DNA from 3 places in the Planococcus kocurii genome. Region 1 is predicted to be linked to each of the others. Evidence: riboswitches for the same ligand, from Rfam matches in the RefSeq annotation. Region 1 holds a riboswitch; each other region holds the start of a gene.
What was found. A riboswitch is a leader RNA that binds a small molecule or an ion and turns the genes downstream of it on or off. The one in region 1 is predicted to bind S-adenosylmethionine.

Region 1 (6,170 bases):
GAAACGGTCGACGATGTGTGCTAAAGCACCATCTCCGGTAACATTTGCTGCAGTACCAAAGCTATCTTGCGCCATATAAAGTGCGATCATTAATGCTACCATTGTTGCATCAAATCCTAGCATACTTTGCAGTAAACCAATCGCTGCCATAACAGCTCCACCTGGTACGCCTGGTGCTGCAATCATCGTAACACCCAACATTAAAATGAATGGAAAGAAGCTGCTAAATGTCGGCGCTCCACCTGTTAGTAATAATACGCCGATTGCACAGGACACTAATGTAATAGTACTGCCTGATAAATGGATAGTTGCAAACAATGGAACGGTAAAGTCTGTTACGCGTTCGTTAGCTCCCGACTTGCGTGCTTGACGCAATGTGACGGGGATGGTTGCTGCAGAAGACTGCGTTCCAAGTGCTGTAAAATAAGCAGGCATCATCGTTTTTAAAATCGATAATGGATTCTTCCCTTTTAATGCACCAGCTGCCGAATATTGCAGCAACAGCATTGTCCAGTGAAGTATGATAATCATCACAAAGACGACGGCAAACAACGACAAAATTTCAAATACCGCTCCGCCGTACGCCATATTGGCAAATATACCAAAAATATGAAACGGTAACAGAGGAATAATAATGTAAGAAATTGTTTTCTCAATAATTGCCTGAAATTCATCAAAAAACGATACCATTGTTTTGCTTCCTGTAGAAGCCATGCCAATACCTAGTAAAAAAGCCAAGATCAATGCGGACATAACACCAAAAACAGGTGCCATATCGAGTGCGATAAACGAAGTCGCTAAAGCATGCTCTGGATCTTCCATACTGCTTAAAGAACCCGCTTTCATAAAGTTAGGCAGAACTGTCGTCGCCACGAAGAACGCTAAGATTCCTGCCGCAATGGTGGAAGCGTATGCAACAACTGTAGCCATCCCCAATAGCTTACCAGAACCTTTCCCTAGTTTGGCAATTCCCGGTGCAATGAACCCAAGAATGATTAGCGGCACAACAAAGTTTAAAAAGTTACCGAAAATCGTTGTAAACGTCGCAAATACTCTCACTATTTCTTTTGGTGCTACTAACCCAATAAGTACCCCTAGAACGATTGCCACCACTATTCGAGGCAATAAACCAAAATTGAACTTCATGAACCTGTCCCCCTCATATGAACAAATGCTTCTTTTTTATTATTCAAAAATAGCACAAACCTCTCGCGAATGTAAGGTATACAAGAAAACGCGAAATATTTTTATTATTTCGAAAATAATAAAAAGATGAGAAATGGCTGATGTCCATTCCGACGGACGCTTTCCGCGGGCACGGCCTCAGCCGGCTACGCCGTCTTCACCACATGCTGTTCTCGCAGGAGTCGCCATCTCCATTCCCATCAGCCGTTCTGGAACAAAAAGGATACAAAAAACCGTTCATTATCATTCGATGTACCAGCGTCCAACAGATACACACTGTTTTATTCCGCACCTGAAAACTAGCGGATTCCAGCCTGCCCATGCCAAAGACGGTCATCGCGGGCGCAGGTGGCAGCGAAGAGAATTACCTGTATGCGCTCGGGGATGAAAAAGAGCCACGATTCGACTTTCTCATTCCATAAAGTAACCAGCATTCGCCAGCCACTTTCAGTACCCTCTCCAACCAATCAAAAACAGACGGAGAAAAAGAAAATCTTTTTCTCCGTCTGTTTTATTTTAGGGGCTTATGAGACAGCTCCTTTTTTATTCAATCTACCGGTACTACTGAGCCGCCCCATTCTTCTAAAATAAAGTCTTGGATTTCCTGGGATTGTAATACTTCAACTAAAGCTTTCACATTTTCGTTATCTTCATCACCTGCACGCACGGTAATAATATTTACGTATGGCGAATCAGATGATTCTATTGCAATTGAATCTTCTAGAGGGCTGATGCCAGCATCAATCGCATAGTTGGAGTTGATCAAGACTGCATCTCCCTCACCTGATTCATATAATTGAACAAGTAAAGCTGCTTCATAGTCTGGCTCAAGCTGTAAATTTTTCGGATTTTCAACAATATCACTCACTTCAGCCGATGTTTTATCTACACCTTCTGCCAATGTGATTAAGCCTTCTACCTCAAGCAGCGATAAAATACGACCCTGCTCCGATACCGAGTTGCTCATCAAAATGGTTGCATCCTGTGGTAGTTCATCAAGAGAAGCATATTTTTGTGAATAAACACCGATTGGTTCAATGTGAATCCCTCCAGCATTTTCAAACTCATAACCATTATCAGCTATTTGAGTTTCTAAGTAAGGAATAGTTTGGAAATAGTTGGCATCAATTTCACCAGACTCTAAATCTTTGTTTGGCAAAATATAGTCTTGATACGTTTCAACTTCAAGTTCAATTCCTTGCTCTTCTAAAAGGGGCTTCGCTTGTTCTAAAATTTCAGCATGCGGTACGTTAGAAGCGCCTATGCGTAATGTCTTAGACTCTTCTTCACTTGCTCCACCATTTCCACATCCTGCGAGTACCAATGCCGTTAACGCTGTTCCTACTACAAATTTCTTCATCTCAATCTCTCCCTTATGTGTTGTTTTATAGAACGGAAAATCCGTTTTTACCGTTTGTCTGCTTTTATCGTGACCCAATCACCAATGTATTGAATGATAAAGACAATGATTAAGATTAAGATTGTTGCCATCAATGTAACGTCTTCACGACTGCGTTGAAAGCCGTCGAGGAAAGCAAGTGTACCAAGACCACCTGCGCCGATAATGCCGGCCATTGCTGTATAGCCGACCAATGCAATCGCCGTGACCGTAATGCCGGATATTAATGCCGGTTTTGATTCGGGCAATAACACTTTCCAAATGATGGTGCCGGTTGTTGCACCCATTGAACGAGCCGCCTCGATCACACCTTTATCAATTTCTTTTAGCGCAATTAGCACCATTCGTGCATAAAATGGAGCTGAACCGATGATTAATGCCGGTAAAGCCGCATTCGGTCCGCGAATCGATCCCATCAAGAACAAAGTGACAGGAATCAATAAAATGATCAAGATGATAAAAGGAATTGAACGGAAAATATTGACGAATGCGCCAGTCAGCCAATTAACGAGTTTGTTTGCCCACAATTGTTTCGGTGCTGTTAAGAACAAGATAATACCAAGTGCTAAACCAATAACAAATGTAAATACAGTTGATAATGCGGTCATGTAAAGTGTTTCAAGAGTAGCTTCCCACATGCTGTCCCACTTTACATTTGGAAATAACGATTCAATCATTGTCCATCACCTCCGCTTGAATATCTTCTGAGCGAAGAAATACCAGTGCTTCTTCAATTTCTGCTTGAGACCCTTTAAGCTGTAAGATCAAGGTGCCGTATGCGCCACGCTGCGTATGCGAGATATTGCCTTGAACAATATTCACTTCCACGGCATGACTGCGAATCAATTTAGTTAAAATGGGTTGTTCGGTTTGATCGCCAACAAAAACCAATTTCACCAATTCGCCAGTTGGGTATAATTCCCGCAGGTTTTTGATGGTTTCCTGTGAATCTCCACTGTCGGCTACTTGCGCAACAAAGCGTTTCGTGATTGCCTCTTTCGGTGATTGGAACACATGTAAAACGTCGCCAAGTTCTACAACTCGTCCGCCTTCCATTACAGCCACACGGTGGCAAATTTTCCGGATGACGTGCATTTCATGAGTAATCAGTACAATTGTCAATCCCAATCGCTTATTGATGTCTACTAACAAGTCAAGAATGGCATCTGTTGTTTCTGGATCGAGTGCTGATGTCGCTTCGTCACACAACAAGACTTCTGGGTCATTTGCTAATGCCCGGGCAATACCGACGCGTTGTTTTTGTCCTCCTGATAGCTCAGAAGGATAGGCGTTTTCACGACCCGTTAATCCGACTAATTCAATTAACTCCTGTACACGATTTCCGCGTTGTGCTTTTGCCACTCCGGCAATTTCTAGCGGAAATTCAATATTTTCTCTCACTGTACGAGACCATAGTAGATTAAAATGTTGGAAAATCATACTGACTTTCTGACGTGCCTTGCGTAATTCTCCGCCTTTAATCGCTGTGATAATTTGTCCATTAATCTCTACAGTTCCTGACGTTGGTTTTTCTAACCCATTCAACAATCGGATTAAGGTACTTTTACCTGCTCCACTATAACCAATAATACCGAATATCTCTCCATCAGAAATGGATAAGTCCACTTGATCCACAGCTGTTAAAATTGCCTTGCCTGTATCGAATTTTTTTGTCACTTGCTTTAACTCAATCATTCTTCCAACACTCCTAAATCTTAAAAATAAAAAACCCTTCCGCGCATAACTGAGCAGAAGGGCAAACGTATAGTATACGGAAACCAATCTCTCATCGTCCAAAGCTTTCGCTTTGTGTGATTTGGCACCATTTCATTTTCATGACGGTTGCCGGGCTTCATAGGGCACTTCCCTCCACCACTCGTAATAAGAGTTTTGATATGAAATTTTTGAAAAACTTAAGGACTGTATTCTATTTGACTCTTCGCTTGTTGTCTAGATTTCAGACAAGCAATTGGTTTTTTATCAGAAGACTAATTTACCATGACCGGCTGTATTCGTCAACAGGTTTTAACTTACTATACAAGTATGGCACTGATTGAAAAGCATAGATTTTCTCTTTTAGTTTGCCACCTTCTGTTATAAGTAAGCACGGTACACTCTCCACTTCGTAGAGATCCGCTATTTCTTGAACGTAATTTAAATTTGCTTTGCCCATTGGAAGATCCGGTAACAATTCGGTGACAACTGATAGCATCTTAGACGCAACCTGGCAAGTTCCACACATTGGCGCGTACAAATAATAAGCCGTTGATTTATTCGTATTCTTTTCTTTGATCCATTCTTTGTGCGTCCATTCATTCATTTTCTTCATCCCTCTGTTAATAGCTTATTTACCTGGATATTCGCTGTGATGAGCACATCCATCAAGATCCGGAGCGGTGTTGCTGCAACTTCTTTATAATTTCGGTTAATGTAAAAATGACGAGCTTCAGGAAATTCACGCTTGACGAGTTTCCTCAGTTTTTCTCCTGAAGAGTCTGCATCTACTAGTATGATCATATCCTGGCCTTCGTACGGTAATAGTAACTCTTCCAGTCTCGATGCACTTACTGTACCATTTGTACAAAGAATCGTCACGGGTTCTGCAATGAGTGGTGCAATCCTTGACTTATCACTGAGCCCTTCGACAACAATCACCTTTCCCATAACACTCACCCCATCAAATATAAAATAAGAAAAGTTCTAAGACTTAGCGGTAAAAGAAAACTTTCGTTTTATTGCGATAAAGCTCTTTATATAAGTCGAACTAATGATTTCCACTTGTTGATATTCCGTAAAACAGCAGTGCTTTCGAGCTCACAGGATGTGGATCATGCAACCCGTTCCTTTGCTGAGCACAAAGCAGTATAGAAAAGTCGGTTTCTTTTACCAACTTATCTAGTTTTAAAATACCAATAGAACAGGCTGACGTCCATTTCCATGACTTATGCGAACTGCTGACAACACTTATCGGTCATAAAAAAAAGCGCCAAGATAGGCGCTTTTCAGTAATTACTCGTTGGTCATTTCTTTGTATTCGTCTGCTGTCATCAATGCATTAACTTCTTCTTCAGAAGGGGCTTCGATTACAACCATCCAAGCCTGCTCGTAAGGAGACTCGTTCACAAATTCTGGGCTATCTTCAAGTTCAGAGTTAACCTCGATTACTTTTCCGCTAATTGGCGCATACAATTCTGAAACCGTTTTAACGGATTCAACACTGCCGAAAGGCTGATCTTTTTTTAGCTCGTCTCCAACTTGTGGAAGTTCAACAAAAACGATATCCCCTAGTTCCGCTTGTGCGAAATGAGTAATACCGATACGTGCATTGCCATCTTCGGTTTTAACCCATTCATGTTCTTTTGAATAACGAAGTTCTGCTGGTGTGCTCATCTTGACCCCTCCAAATTATGTAGTTCATTCACATTCAGTTTGACATAAACAGCCGCGAAATACAAGATGGTGCTACTCGCTTACAACCAGCGATTTTGATAATCTGCTTCTTTAAAGCCAAGTGTCACTTTTTCGCCATCCCAAGCCAAGGGACGCTTGATCAGCATGCCATCAGAAGCAAGTAGTTCCAATTGCT
Region 2 (6,170 bases), 1.7 Mb from region 1:
ATATCATTCATACAGTCGTCCTCCTTTTTTTGTATAGTATTCACTAGTACTATCCCCGTACTTTCCTATCGCTAAACGCTTAATATATTAAAACCTTAGTCGCATAAAAAAACTCTTATTAACGAACAGTTCGAAGTCTAGATGTTAAAGTTCTAAAGAAAACAAGGTAATTGATGATTAACATCGTCTACTAACATTCTTTTTTAACGAACACACGATGACACCAATGGTTTGAGGTAGCCGTCTTCTTCTATTATAATAAAAGAAAAGAGGAGGAGATCCCATGTACATGACAGTCCAGGAAACTGCCACTTTTTTATCCATGCCCGAAGAACAAGTAAATCGTTACGTATTAGAAGGTCGTATCCGCGCAGTTCATGACGGGGAACAATACATCATCAATACCTCTCAATTTGAAGCGCATTTTCAACAATTGGAACAGGCCAAGCTAGCGCTAGAAGAATGGCGCACTATGCCCATACCAGAAGATGTGGATATTAAAGACGAAGACTAACTTTAGTACACATAGAAAAGCACCTAATGGACGCGTATCCTTTAGGTGCCTTTTTGTTATCGAAGATAATTTTCAACGTCTTGCTTGCGAAACAGTGCGAGCAGAAATTCACTAATTATCTGGTGAGCTCAGGCACTACTAGGCTTTTTAGCTTATTCTCGATAAATCCGCTCCATTTATCAAATTCAACAAGAAATCCATCATGGCCAAATTCTGTTTCAACGATTTTCCAACTTGCCGTCTTTTGTTTTTCAAGCCACGGAGCCATTAGCTCACTTGGATACAACAAATCGCGCGTAAAAGATAAGGAATAGACGGGAACATCTAGTACAGCATCTTGGATATCATGTGTATTCATAGCTCTCAGCAGTAATACATAGCTATTGGCATCAAAACGACCGGCTAATTTCTTGCCTTGATAATTCAAATATGACTGCACATCAAATTCTTCGCCATCGCCACTACGACCAAAGCGCCGATTGAACATATGACCGCTTCGATAAGTAACCATTCCTGCCATTCTAGCAACATGAAACCCCTTCAAAAGAGACGCATCTGCATAGTCTCCATTATTAAAATCCCCATCACTTTCAATCGCCAATATGCCAATGTGATTAAACGCCACTCCATAGTCACTGTAATAGGGAGTGACAGCTAGCGGAAAAATCGCATCCGTAAAATCTGGATAGAGGTTTCCCCATTCTAAGGTTTTCATTCCACCAAGGGAACCGCCAATGACTCCTGCAAGGTGGTCAATTCCCAATTCTTTTAATGCACGATATTCCGCTCGAACCATATCACGTATCGTCAATGTTGGAAAGTCAGCTCGGTAAGGAATTCCTGTTTTCGGATTTTTCGATAAAGGACCCGTCGATCCGTGACAGCCTCCGAGTACGTTAAAGGTAATCACTTGAAAAACAGTTGTATCCACGGGTTTTCCTGGTCCGATTAATCCTGCCCACCACCCTGGATTTTTTTCAGTACCGAATGCGTATTGGTTACCTGTCAATGCATGGCAAATCAGGATCGCAGGAGCTGTTTCATCTCCGAGACGTTCGTATGCAAGTTCCACATCATCTATCGTCTTAGTAGAGTCCAGGATTAATGAGCCAATGGATACTGTTTTCATGACGATCCCTCCTTATACCTTTTCCAAAACTGCTGCCTGTATGGCCTGTTCCAAATCAGCGATTAAATCTTCTGCATTCTCCAATCCAACAGACAAACGAATCAACTCTTCCGTTACGCCAGATGCAGTTAACTCTTCATCGTTCAATTGCTGATGTGTCGTGGAAGCCGGGTGAATAATTAGCGACTTGGCGTCTCCTACATTGGCTACATGAGACCAGAGATTTATGTGATCAATTACGTTACGTCCTGCTTCTCTTCCACCTTTGATACCAAAATTGACAATCGATCCATAACCTTCATTTTTCAAGTATTTCTTCGCCAATTGATGAGAAGGATGTTCTTCAAATCCAAGGAAGTTTACCCACTCGATTTGTGGATGCTGTTTTAAGTAATCTGCAATAATTTGAGCGTTGCTATTGTGTTTTGGAATCCGTAAATGTAAAGTTTCTAATCCTTGCAGTAAAGCATGAGCACTATCCGGGCTTAGTGAAGGGCCAAAATCACGTAATAATTGAACGCGAAGTTTTGTCGCAAAAGCTGCACCTGGTACATCAATGCCGTACCGCAGTCCATGATAGGTTTCGTCAGGCTGTGTATAATTTGGGAAACGTGGATTGTCCCAATTGAATTTCCCAGCATCCACCGCAACGCCACCAATTGTCGTTCCGTGTCCGCCAATCCACTTTGTCGCAGAATGAATGACGACGTCTGCACCAAACTCAATCGGGTTGCTGCCGTAAGGAGAGGCAAATGTATTATCAATCAATAACGGCAATCCGTTAGCATGGGCAATTTCTGCTACTTTTTCGACATCAAAAACATTCAAGCTTGGATTGCCAATAATTTCACCAAATATCGCTTTTGTTTTATCTGTAATTGCTGCTTTAAAATTTTCTGGATCGGTCGCATCGACGAATTTTGTTGTGATGCCATAGCGTGGTAGCGTGTTAGCAAACAAATTGTAGGTGCCACCGTAAAGACTGCTATCTGCTACGATTTCATCACCCGCTTCTGCAATGTTCAAAATGGAAAAAGCAATAGCGGCCATTCCTGAAGAAAGAGCAACTGCTGCAGTGCCACCTTCTAGTAACGCTACTCGTTGTTCAAAGACATCGACCGTCGGATTCATAATGCGTGAGTAAATATTGCCTGTATCTTTCAGTCCAAAGAGGTCTTGTGCATGCTGTGTATTTTTAAAAACATACGAAGTGGTTTTATAAACAGGAACACCTCTAGAGCCTGTCGTTGGATCTGGTTGTTGTCCTCCGTGTAATAATAATGTTTCTGGTTTAAAGTTTGTCATTTTCTATTCCCCCTGTTTTTTTAGTAGTAACACATGCTAAAGGGGACGAAAAAAGCCCCCTTCGCTAAGAAGAGGGCCGTAAATTACGGAGTTTCCTCCTCTTATCTCTCAGAACCTGTAAATCGATTCTGTAGGAATTAGCACCTTTACAAACAAAATGTCTGTCGGTTGCCGGGCATCACAGGGCCTATCCCTCCGCCACTCTTGATAAGAGTATTTGATTTGATTTTTGATCTTGTTGTGAAGTATAAAAACTTTATTGGCGTTTGTCAAGCTTATTAGTCAAAAAATTTTGAAACCTTGTCTTCTTTCAAACGTTATCTTTTAGTGTAGAGGAGGAATTAATGATGGTCATTTGGATTTTGCTCTTACTGATTACAGGTTATTTTATCGGTTGTTGTCATGGTTCACTTGTTGCACAAGCCGTATCAGGCGTGAACATCAAAAATTCGGGCGTAAAAAATTCCGGTGCTTCTAATGCAGCCATCGTGCTGGGTTGGAAATATGGTTTGCTCGTTGCCTTTATTGACGTTTCCAAAGGCTTTGCTGTTGTTGCGGGGTTACGTTTGTTAGTGGACTTAGGTAGCTTTTCAACTGCAACAATCTGGACCCTATTGTTCGTTGCAGGAGCTGCCGTAATAGTTGGTCATAATTTTCCGTTCTATATGAACTTTGACGGCGGAAAAGGTACAGCATCTGTAATAGGTGTAATGATAGCGCTTGACTGGAAGCTCGGGTTGCTCGGATTATTGTTATTGATCGTTGTTTCACTGGTAACAAATTATCTTGTCATTGGCGTATTCGTTTTGTACGCCGTGTATTTTGTAATTGCCTTTATCCCTGCAGTCGGTCTATGGCCGTTACTAATAGCGCTAGTCCTGTTCACGATGGCTTTATGGAAACATCGAGAAAATATTATCCGAATAAAGAATGGCAGTGAACCTACAGTATCATCAGTTTTTCGAAAGAAACCTACTCCGTCCATTTAGAAAGGAATACAATGAATTTTGAAGATTAAAAAATAAATTTCAATATTCATCTTGACTTTTTTGTTATTCCGCCATAAAGTAGGAATCACGAATCGAATAGCATACATCACTTTCTTATCCAGAGAAACCGAGGGACAGGCCCTATGACGTTTCGGCAGCAGATTTGTTTAACCGCAAAAACTGTGCCAACTCCTGCAAATGCATCCATGCATTTGGAAGATGAGAATTAGATGGTTTCAACAGGAGCCCTCTTTTTTCTTATGGTTAAGAAAAAAGGGGGCTCTTTTTGTCTAGTTTCTCGACGGATTGTGAGCATTAACGATTTGAATAACAATACAGCATGAGGAGGTCTACTTACTATGATTCAATTCGAAGGCGTCGCCAAAACCTACCAATCAGGTAAACAGGAAATCTATGCATTGAACGGCATCGATTTAACTGTCCAAACTGGCGAAATCTACGGAGTTATTGGCTTTAGTGGAGCCGGTAAAAGCTCGCTAATCCGCACTGTAAACTTGCTCGAACGTCCTTCTAAAGGACGTGTATTAATTCACGGAAAGGATATTTCGACGCTATCTAGCAAAGAAATTCGTACTATCAGAAAAGATATCGGTATGATTTTCCAACATTTTAATTTACTCCATTCAAAAACGGTTTATCATAACGTCGCTATGCCGCTCCTGTTAGCTAACACACCGAAAAATGATATCGAAAAACAAGTAAAAGAGTTGCTCGATTTCGTCGGACTTGCAGATCAGGCGCAAAAATATCCAGACCAGCTGTCAGGTGGACAAAAGCAACGCATCGGCATTGCTCGTGCTCTTGCAACGAATCCTTCCGTTCTGTTATGCGACGAAGCAACATCAGCACTTGATCCACAAACGACGAAATCGATTTTGGACCTACTTCGCAAAATCAATAAAGAATACAATATTACCATCCTGCTCATCACACACGAAATGGGCGTCATTCGAGAAATCTGTGACAAAGTGGCCGTGCTTGAAGCAGGGAAAGTTATTGAGCAAGGAAGCGTCTTTAACGTTTTCTCTAATCCACAGCAAGCTACCACCAAACGATTTGTTCGCTCTGTTATGAACGACGAGTTGCCTGAATCGCTGCTAGCACAAATTCAAGATAAACAAAATAATCAGGCCATATACCGGTTGCAGTTTACTGGCACATCAGTCGGTCAACCCTTCATGTCCCGAGTGTCACGTGACTTTAACGTTGATTTGAATGTACTATTCGGCAATATTACCGAATTGCAAGGTGTTCCATACGGCAACTTAATTGTCGAATTCTCTGGAGAGTCAAGCGAAGTGGAACGTGCCTTATCTTCTATTAGGGACAGCACTATTCAAATAGAGGAGGTCATTGATTATGTCCGTTGATTACGAACAAATTTTGGAAGCTTTATGGGAAACCGTCTATATGACAGGTGTTGCGTTTGGATTTTCGTTATTGATTGGCTTTCCTCTCGGTATCTTGTTAGTCGTTACACGTCATGGACATTTGTTGGAAAATGAAATCGTGTCTAAAGTATTGAATGTCGTCATCAATATTTTTCGCTCTATTCCTTTTATTATTTTAATGGTTGCCATTATTCCATTAACTCGGCTCATTGTCGGTACATCGATTGGTACAGCTGCAGCCATCGTTCCACTAGTTTTCTATGCGGGGCCATACATTGCTCGGTTAATTGAAAACTCTTTGCTTGAAGTCGATAAAGGTGTGATCGAGGCCGCACAAGCAATGGGTGCCTCTCCGTTGCAAATTATTTTTCGCTTCTTGATTCCCGAAGCGTTAAGTTCACTTGTTCTTGCTTTGACAATCGCTGTAGTTGGACTTATTGGTGCTTCTGCAATGGCTGGCGCTATTGGCGGCGGTGGTCTTGGGGACTTAGCCATTACATACGGATATCAACGATTCGACACGGTCGTAATGTTCATCACAGTAGCTATTTTGGTCATACTGGTACAAGGCGTTCAATCTTTTGGAAATGTATTATCGAGGCAAGTCAGACGTAATTAGTAAAATACACCTTAAAAATGGAGGAATTACTCATGAAAAAAATTTTAACAGCAACATTACTTTTACTACTGGTATTCATTTTGGCTGCTTGCGGAGACGATAGCAATGCACAAGGCAAAACGACCGTAACACTTGGTATTAGCGGTTCGGATACGACGATTTGGGATTATATTGCGGACAAAGCGGAGAAGGAAGGAATTGA
Region 3 (6,170 bases), 570 kb from region 1:
TTCTTTTTGGAGAAGCTTCAGCATCACGACTTTATCGTTATCGACAGGCGTAGTGATGGTCACTAACGTATTCGCTAAAGGATGCAATTTATAATATTTCTTTGTGACACCTGAAACTGTTTCATCACGGATATCGTTAATTCTACATAGGCCATGTGTGGAATAAATGATGTGATCTCCAATGGTAAACATTTTTTTCCTCCTAAAATGTATCTCAACTAATTCTAGTATAGCACACATGCTTTAAATCGTAAACTTAGTTGACAATTAAAGAAAGGGGCCTGGGGCAAAAGAGATGTATTCGTTACTTTTCCTTCTTTATTGAAGCTCGTGCAGACATAATACTGTCACAAAAAAAGGATTAAAGCATGAAGAAGTAGGGAATAAAGGGGAAAGCTTGTTCGTAGATTGTCGAAGTGGAGGTAACAAGAGATGAAGAGTATAGAAGAAGCAAAGCGTTTGATTATCGCCGAAAAACTGAAACACTATAATGAACGTCTGGCAGATATGGAGCGAGATTTGCAGTTTTTCTATGAAGAGTCGACGAACGATAAAGAATCTTTGGACATTATTCAAGATATGAAAGAGAAAGTCGAACAATTAAAAGAAGTAAAAAATAAAGAAAACCACGAGACAGTGTTTTAATCCTGTCTTTTTTGCTGTCTTCGCGTAAGTGCGATGACCCGGGGATTATGTGCTATCATTAGAATTGAATCGACTTCGGATAACGACGATAATGAGCAAGCTACAGGAGGAAGAAAAGATGGATAATAACGATTTATTGATCAGACTGCGTTATGCACTAGATATAAAAAACAGGGATATGGTCGAAATTTTCAAATTGGGTGGTATAGAACTTAGCAAAGATGAAGTATTAAAAGTGCTGACAAAAACCCCAGATAGCGAAGAGGAAGAGGAAGATCGTATTTGGATTGACCGGGAAGAAGACTATATTAAAGCAGAAGACGCTCTATTTGAATCTTTTTTAAATGGATTTATCGTTTTCAAAAGAGGACGTCAAGAGCCCAAACCTGGGCAAACTGAAGTTTCTGCAGTGACCAATGAACGTTCTAACAACTTACTGCTGAAAAAAGTGAAAATTGCTTTACAGCTAACGAGTGAAGACATGTTGGAGATTTGGGATTTAGCTGGAGTTACGGTAACAAAAGGTGAACTTGGAGCGTTACTCCGAAAAGTTGGCCATAAAAATTACAAAGAATGCGGCGATCGCTATGCACGCAACTTCTTAAAAGGATTAGCAATCAGATTCAGAAAATAAAAAAAGCGTGTCTACGAGTCAGCGTTACTGATTTGTGGATAGGTTTTTTTTATTGTCGTAGACTGGATAGCTTAGAAGCAGACTTTCTTCATGGATAAAAAGAACTATCCCTTTCGTGTGAAAATGATATGATAGAAAGAAGAAATCATAGATGGGTGCAAAGGGGATAGCAGGATGAATTGGTTGCCGAAGAGAAAAAATAAAGTGGCGGCTTTTTGGGAATGGTTTGCAGACAATAAAGAGGTCTATAGTCGCTTGGATGAGTCGAGTAGAAGCAAACTATTAAATCAATTGGAAAAGAAATTGCACAAGGTTAACAAACATTTGGCGTTTGAACTTAGTGAACGTTTAATTAACGACAAACGACAATTCATCATCAGTGCGGACGGCATGGTTGAGGCATTTGATGACGTCATTGATCTAGTTGGTCAGGCTCCAGAATTTGAATCGTTTACGATTATCGCCTTTCGCCAGCGACAAGACGAAGAGGTATCGATCGAGTATGGCGATATTAAATTAGCATGGGAAGACATCTTTTGTACTTTTGAAAAAGATAACGCCAACGACGAAGTGAATTTAATTCTTTACATTAAAGGTTTTACTGAAGAAAATGAAGATGAATTTATCTCGGCTTCTTTTATTCTATTGGATACAGTTATCGGGGAATACAATGCTGGCATGCGCATTGGAGAAATTGAATTTATTAGTTACGAAGGACAAGCAGACGCTCGGCCGGTAAAGGATTTGCAAAGTCTTTTTTAAAGAAGAAGAAGACAGTATACTTATAGAAAAACCTGTCGGAAGTTTTTAATCCAGATAGGTTTTTTGAGTCGCAAGCGAGCTGATGAAGTGGCAGCGGTGTTAGGGTTTTGCCCAAGTGTCTTGGCTAAACCAAGTGCATACATAACTGGATTCTGATCGGCCAGAAGCCTAGAACATTTTCATAATATACATAAAGGTGCCATTGTTTTTGATCGAACATTTTCCAAGTGACTGTATGTTACTGTCCTTATGAATAAGCATGTAACTCTTCTGCTGATTTACTTACTGATCCAGTATTTACTGAAATGGTTTGTACAATAAATAAACAGATGTAGAGATGAGAAAGAATAGGGGGGCGGCGAAAAACCGTTAACAGCTTCTAAAGAATAAAAGGATTCTGTTTTTAAAGAAACTCACAGAAAGTTCATTTTTTTCTAACAAAATATATTGACCTGACCAATAGATACCTGTACTATACTAAGAATACTAAAACTGAATAGTGAATCTTTATCGAGAGAAGTTGAGGGACTGGCCCTATGACGCTTCAGCAACCAGCCGAAAGGTCAGGTGCTAAATCCAGCAGGCAAGAGATTGCCTGACAGATGAAAAGGAACGAGTTTGATATCGTAAAGCCTTCTTTTTCATGGAGGCTTTTTTTGTATATATAGGGGGTTGAGTAGATGGGTTTATTAGATGAACTGAAGACGAAAATTTTGACGGCGGACGGTGGCATGGGAACCTTGCTGTATTCGTATGGCATTGAGTATTGCAACGAGGAATTGAATTTACAGCGCCCGGAAGTAATCGAAAAGATTCATCAAGACTATATCAGAGCTGGAGCAGATATCATTCAAACCAATACGTACGGGGCTAATGCACTCAAACTTGCTCGTTACGGATTAGATGAACAAGTTGCAGACATCAACAAAGCTGCTATTGAAATTGCGAAACGCGCAGCAGCACCGGGTGGTCAATTTGTCTTTGGAACGATTGGCGGCATTCGCGGAATTCGTAAAAGTGACGCCACCTTGCAGGAAATCATTGCGATGGTCGACCAGCAAGCGAGTCAGTTGCTTGCGGGCGATCCCGACGGCCTACTACTCGAAACTTATTACGATTTTGAAGAATTAGCAGCAACTGTTAAACATTTGAAAGGCATCACAGACACCCCATTGATTGCACAAGTATCGATGCATGACCCGGGTATTTTGCAAAACGGCATGTCATTGAATGACGCTTTGCATCAACTAGAATCACTTGGAGCAGACATTGTTGGTGTCAATTGTCGTCTAGGACCGCATCATACAATTCAAGCTTTTGAAGAAGTAACCTTACCCGAAAAAGCTTTTCTTTCTGCATACCCAAATGCTAGCCTGCTTGACGTAGAAGATGGGCGGATTGTTTACGAATCAGAAGCAGATTATTTCGGACGTGCTGCTTTATTGTTAAGACAAGAAGGCGTTCGCTTGATTGGCGGTTGCTGTGGTACAACACCAAAGCATATTGAAGCGGTGAAAAAACACCTCGGTAAGTTACCGCCGATTTTTTATAAAGAAGTAACCAAAAGAAAGCCGATTGTCATCCGAGAGGCCGAAGCGCTAGAAGTAAAGCCGCTTCACGAAAAAGCGAAAACACAACGAACCATTATTGTGGAACTCGATACGCCACGTCATTTGGACGTCACAAAATTTCTTGAAGGCTCTGTCGCTTTGCATGAAGAAGGTGTGGATGCTGTCACCATGGCCGATAATTCATTAGCGTCGCCGCGTATTAGTAATATGGCAATGGGCTCGATCCTCAAGCACACAGAAAAAATTCGGCCGCTCGCTCATATTACGTGTCGCGACCGCAACTTAATTGGTTTGCAGTCACATTTGATGGGACTCGATGCACTCGGTATGCACGACATTCTCGCTGTCACGGGCGATCCGACCAAAGTTGGAGATTTCCCAGGAGCGACAAGCGTTTATGACGTGTCCAGTATGGAATTGATTCAATTGATCAAAAAACTAAATGAAGGCATTTCGTTTTCTGGTAAACCGCTACGGAAAAAAGCTAATTTCTCTGTCGCTGCAGCGTTCAATCCGAATGTTCGCGTGCTTGACCGAGCCGTAGCAAGACTTGAGAAGAAAATTGAAAGCGGAGCGGATTATTTTATTTCGCAGCCCGTATACACAAAAGAAAAAATCATTGAAATGTACGAAGCGACAAAGCATTTGAATACGCCCATTTTTATTGGGGTAATGCCGTTGACTAGTATTCGCAGTGCTGAATTTTTGCATCATGAAGTGCCGGGTATCAAGTTGTCAGAAGACGCACTTGAACGCATGCGTGCATGTGGAGATGACAAGGACCGTGCAACAGCGGAAGGCATTCAAATCGCTAAAGAATTGATTGACACAGCAGCAGAGCTATTCAACGGTATTTACTTGATCACACCGTTTGTCCGTTACGACATGACCGTGGAATTGATTCGGTATATTCGACAACTAGATCAACAGAAAGAGAGCGATCGCAGCCATGTCCAAACATCTTATTGAACAACAGCTTGAAAAAAGAATCTTAATTATCGACGGAGCGATGGGGACGATGATTCAAAATGCCGATCTGTCACCTGAAGAATTTGGCGGAGAAGAATTTGACGGCTGCAATGAATACTTGAACATTGTCCGACCGGATGTTATTCAAAATATCCATACGGCTTATCTTGAAGCTGGAGCCGATATTCTTTGCACCAATACATTTGGAGGTACACCGATTGTTTTGGACGAATACGGAATCGGTGACCAAGCGGCGGATATTAATAGACGCGCAGTCGAAATTGCGAAACGAGCGGCTGCTGAATTTTCCACCCCGGAATGGCCTCGTTTTGTGGCAGGTGCGATTGGACCGACAACGAAAACTTTGTCTGTAACGGGTGGCGTCACATTTGATGTCATGCTGGAAAATTTTTACGTGCAAGCCAAGGCACTTGTTGAAGGCGGAGCAGATCTCATCTTGCTCGAGACCAGTCAAGACATGTTGAATGTGAAAGCGGCGACAATTGGCATTAAACAAGCTTTTGAAGAAACGGGAATCGAATTGCCGATTATGGTGTCCGGAACGATTGAACCGATGGGGACGACACTTGCCGGTCAAAGCATTGAAGCGTTTTACATTTCCATTGAACATGTCAAGCCGCTATCCGTCGGGTTAAACTGTGCAACAGGTCCAGAATTTATGACAGACCATATTCGTTCGCTGTCAGAGCTGTCGGACGGCTATGTTAGTTGTTACCCAAATGCAGGCTTGCCAGATGAAGACGGTCATTATCACGAAACACCCGAATCACTTGCGAAAAAATTAAAAGGTTTTGCAGATAAAGGGTGGCTGAACGTCGTCGGTGGTTGTTGCGGGACCACACCGGAACATATTAAAGCAGTGCGTTTGGCTATGGACGGATTGCCACCGAGAAAACCAGACCCTGTTGAGCGCGGTCATGTCGTGTCTGGAATTGAGCCTTTGCAATACGACGAAACGATGCGTCCTTTGTTTATCGGAGAGCGGACGAATGTTATTGGTTCTCGTAAATTTAAACGATTAATAGTCGATGGCCAATTTGAAGAAGCATCTGAAATTGCTCGCGCACAGGTGAAAAACGGAGCGCACGTTATTGATATTTGTTTAGCAAATCCGGATCGTGACGAAGTTGAAGACATGACAAAATTCATGAAAGAAGTCGTCAAAAAAGTAAAAGTACCGCTCGTTATCGATTCTACAGACGAAGAAGTGATTGAAGTCGCATTGAAATTTTCACAAGGAAAAGCGATTATCAACTCAATTAATCTAGAAGACGGAGAAGAGCGTTTTGATGCGGTGATGCCACTCGTGAAAAAATATGGTGCGGCAGTCGTTGTGGGTACAATCGACGAAGTTGGGATGGCGGTCACGCGTGAGCGTAAGTTGGAAATAGCCGAACGGTCATATGACTTGCTGGTCAATAAATGGGGGCTAGCACCGGAAGACATCATTTTTGATCCACTGGTATTCCCAGTCGGTACGGGCGATCAGCAATACATTGGTTCTGCAGTAGAAACGATTGAAGGTATTCGGTTAATTAAAGAAAAACTGCCACGCGCATTGACGATTT

Region 2: another riboswitch for S-adenosylmethionine. It lies ahead of AUO94_RS11500 (methionine ABC transporter ATP-binding protein); the one in region 1 lies ahead of AUO94_RS03165 (methionine ABC transporter ATP-binding protein).
Region 3: another riboswitch for S-adenosylmethionine. It lies ahead of AUO94_RS05765 (bifunctional homocysteine S-methyltransferase/methylenetetrahydrofolate reductase); the one in region 1 lies ahead of AUO94_RS03165 (methionine ABC transporter ATP-binding protein).

The regions. Positions count from the first base shown of each region.
Region 1 covers NZ_CP013661.2:609,069-615,238, forward strand. Annotated here, with positions in the region: gene AUO94_RS03150 (dicarboxylate/amino acid:cation symporter) at 1-1,146, opposite strand, end outside; gene AUO94_RS03155 (MetQ/NlpA family ABC transporter substrate-binding protein) at 1,733-2,545, opposite strand; gene AUO94_RS03160 (methionine ABC transporter permease) at 2,593-3,261, opposite strand; gene AUO94_RS03165 (methionine ABC transporter ATP-binding protein) at 3,254-4,279, opposite strand; SAM riboswitch class I at 4,368-4,472, opposite strand; gene AUO94_RS03170 (thioredoxin family protein) at 4,578-4,904, opposite strand; gene AUO94_RS03175 (ribonuclease M5) at 4,910-5,248, opposite strand; gene gcvH (glycine cleavage system protein GcvH) at 5,594-5,974, opposite strand; gene AUO94_RS03185 (arsenate reductase family protein) at 6,055-6,170, opposite strand, start outside.
Region 2 covers NZ_CP013661.2:2,331,093-2,337,262, reverse strand. Annotated here, with positions in the region: gene AUO94_RS11525 (mechanosensitive ion channel) at 1-11, opposite strand, end outside; gene AUO94_RS11520 (helix-turn-helix domain-containing protein) at 284-514, shown strand; gene metX (homoserine O-acetyltransferase MetX) at 630-1,643, opposite strand; gene AUO94_RS11510 (O-acetylhomoserine aminocarboxypropyltransferase/cysteine synthase family protein) at 1,656-2,948, opposite strand; SAM riboswitch class I at 3,047-3,162, opposite strand; gene AUO94_RS11505 (glycerol-3-phosphate acyltransferase) at 3,296-3,937, shown strand; SAM riboswitch class I at 4,049-4,163, shown strand; gene AUO94_RS11500 (methionine ABC transporter ATP-binding protein) at 4,297-5,328, shown strand; gene AUO94_RS11495 (methionine ABC transporter permease) at 5,318-5,968, shown strand; gene AUO94_RS11490 (MetQ/NlpA family ABC transporter substrate-binding protein) at 6,001-6,170, shown strand, end outside.
Region 3 covers NZ_CP013661.2:1,176,291-1,182,460, reverse strand. Annotated here, with positions in the region: gene AUO94_RS05785 (CarD family transcriptional regulator) at 1-192, opposite strand, end outside; gene AUO94_RS05780 (hypothetical protein) at 433-645, shown strand; gene AUO94_RS05775 (YehS family protein) at 764-1,279, shown strand; gene AUO94_RS05770 (hypothetical protein) at 1,454-2,041, shown strand; SAM riboswitch class I at 2,546-2,650, shown strand; gene AUO94_RS05765 (bifunctional homocysteine S-methyltransferase/methylenetetrahydrofolate reductase) at 2,722-4,581, shown strand; gene metH (methionine synthase) at 4,562-6,170, shown strand, end outside.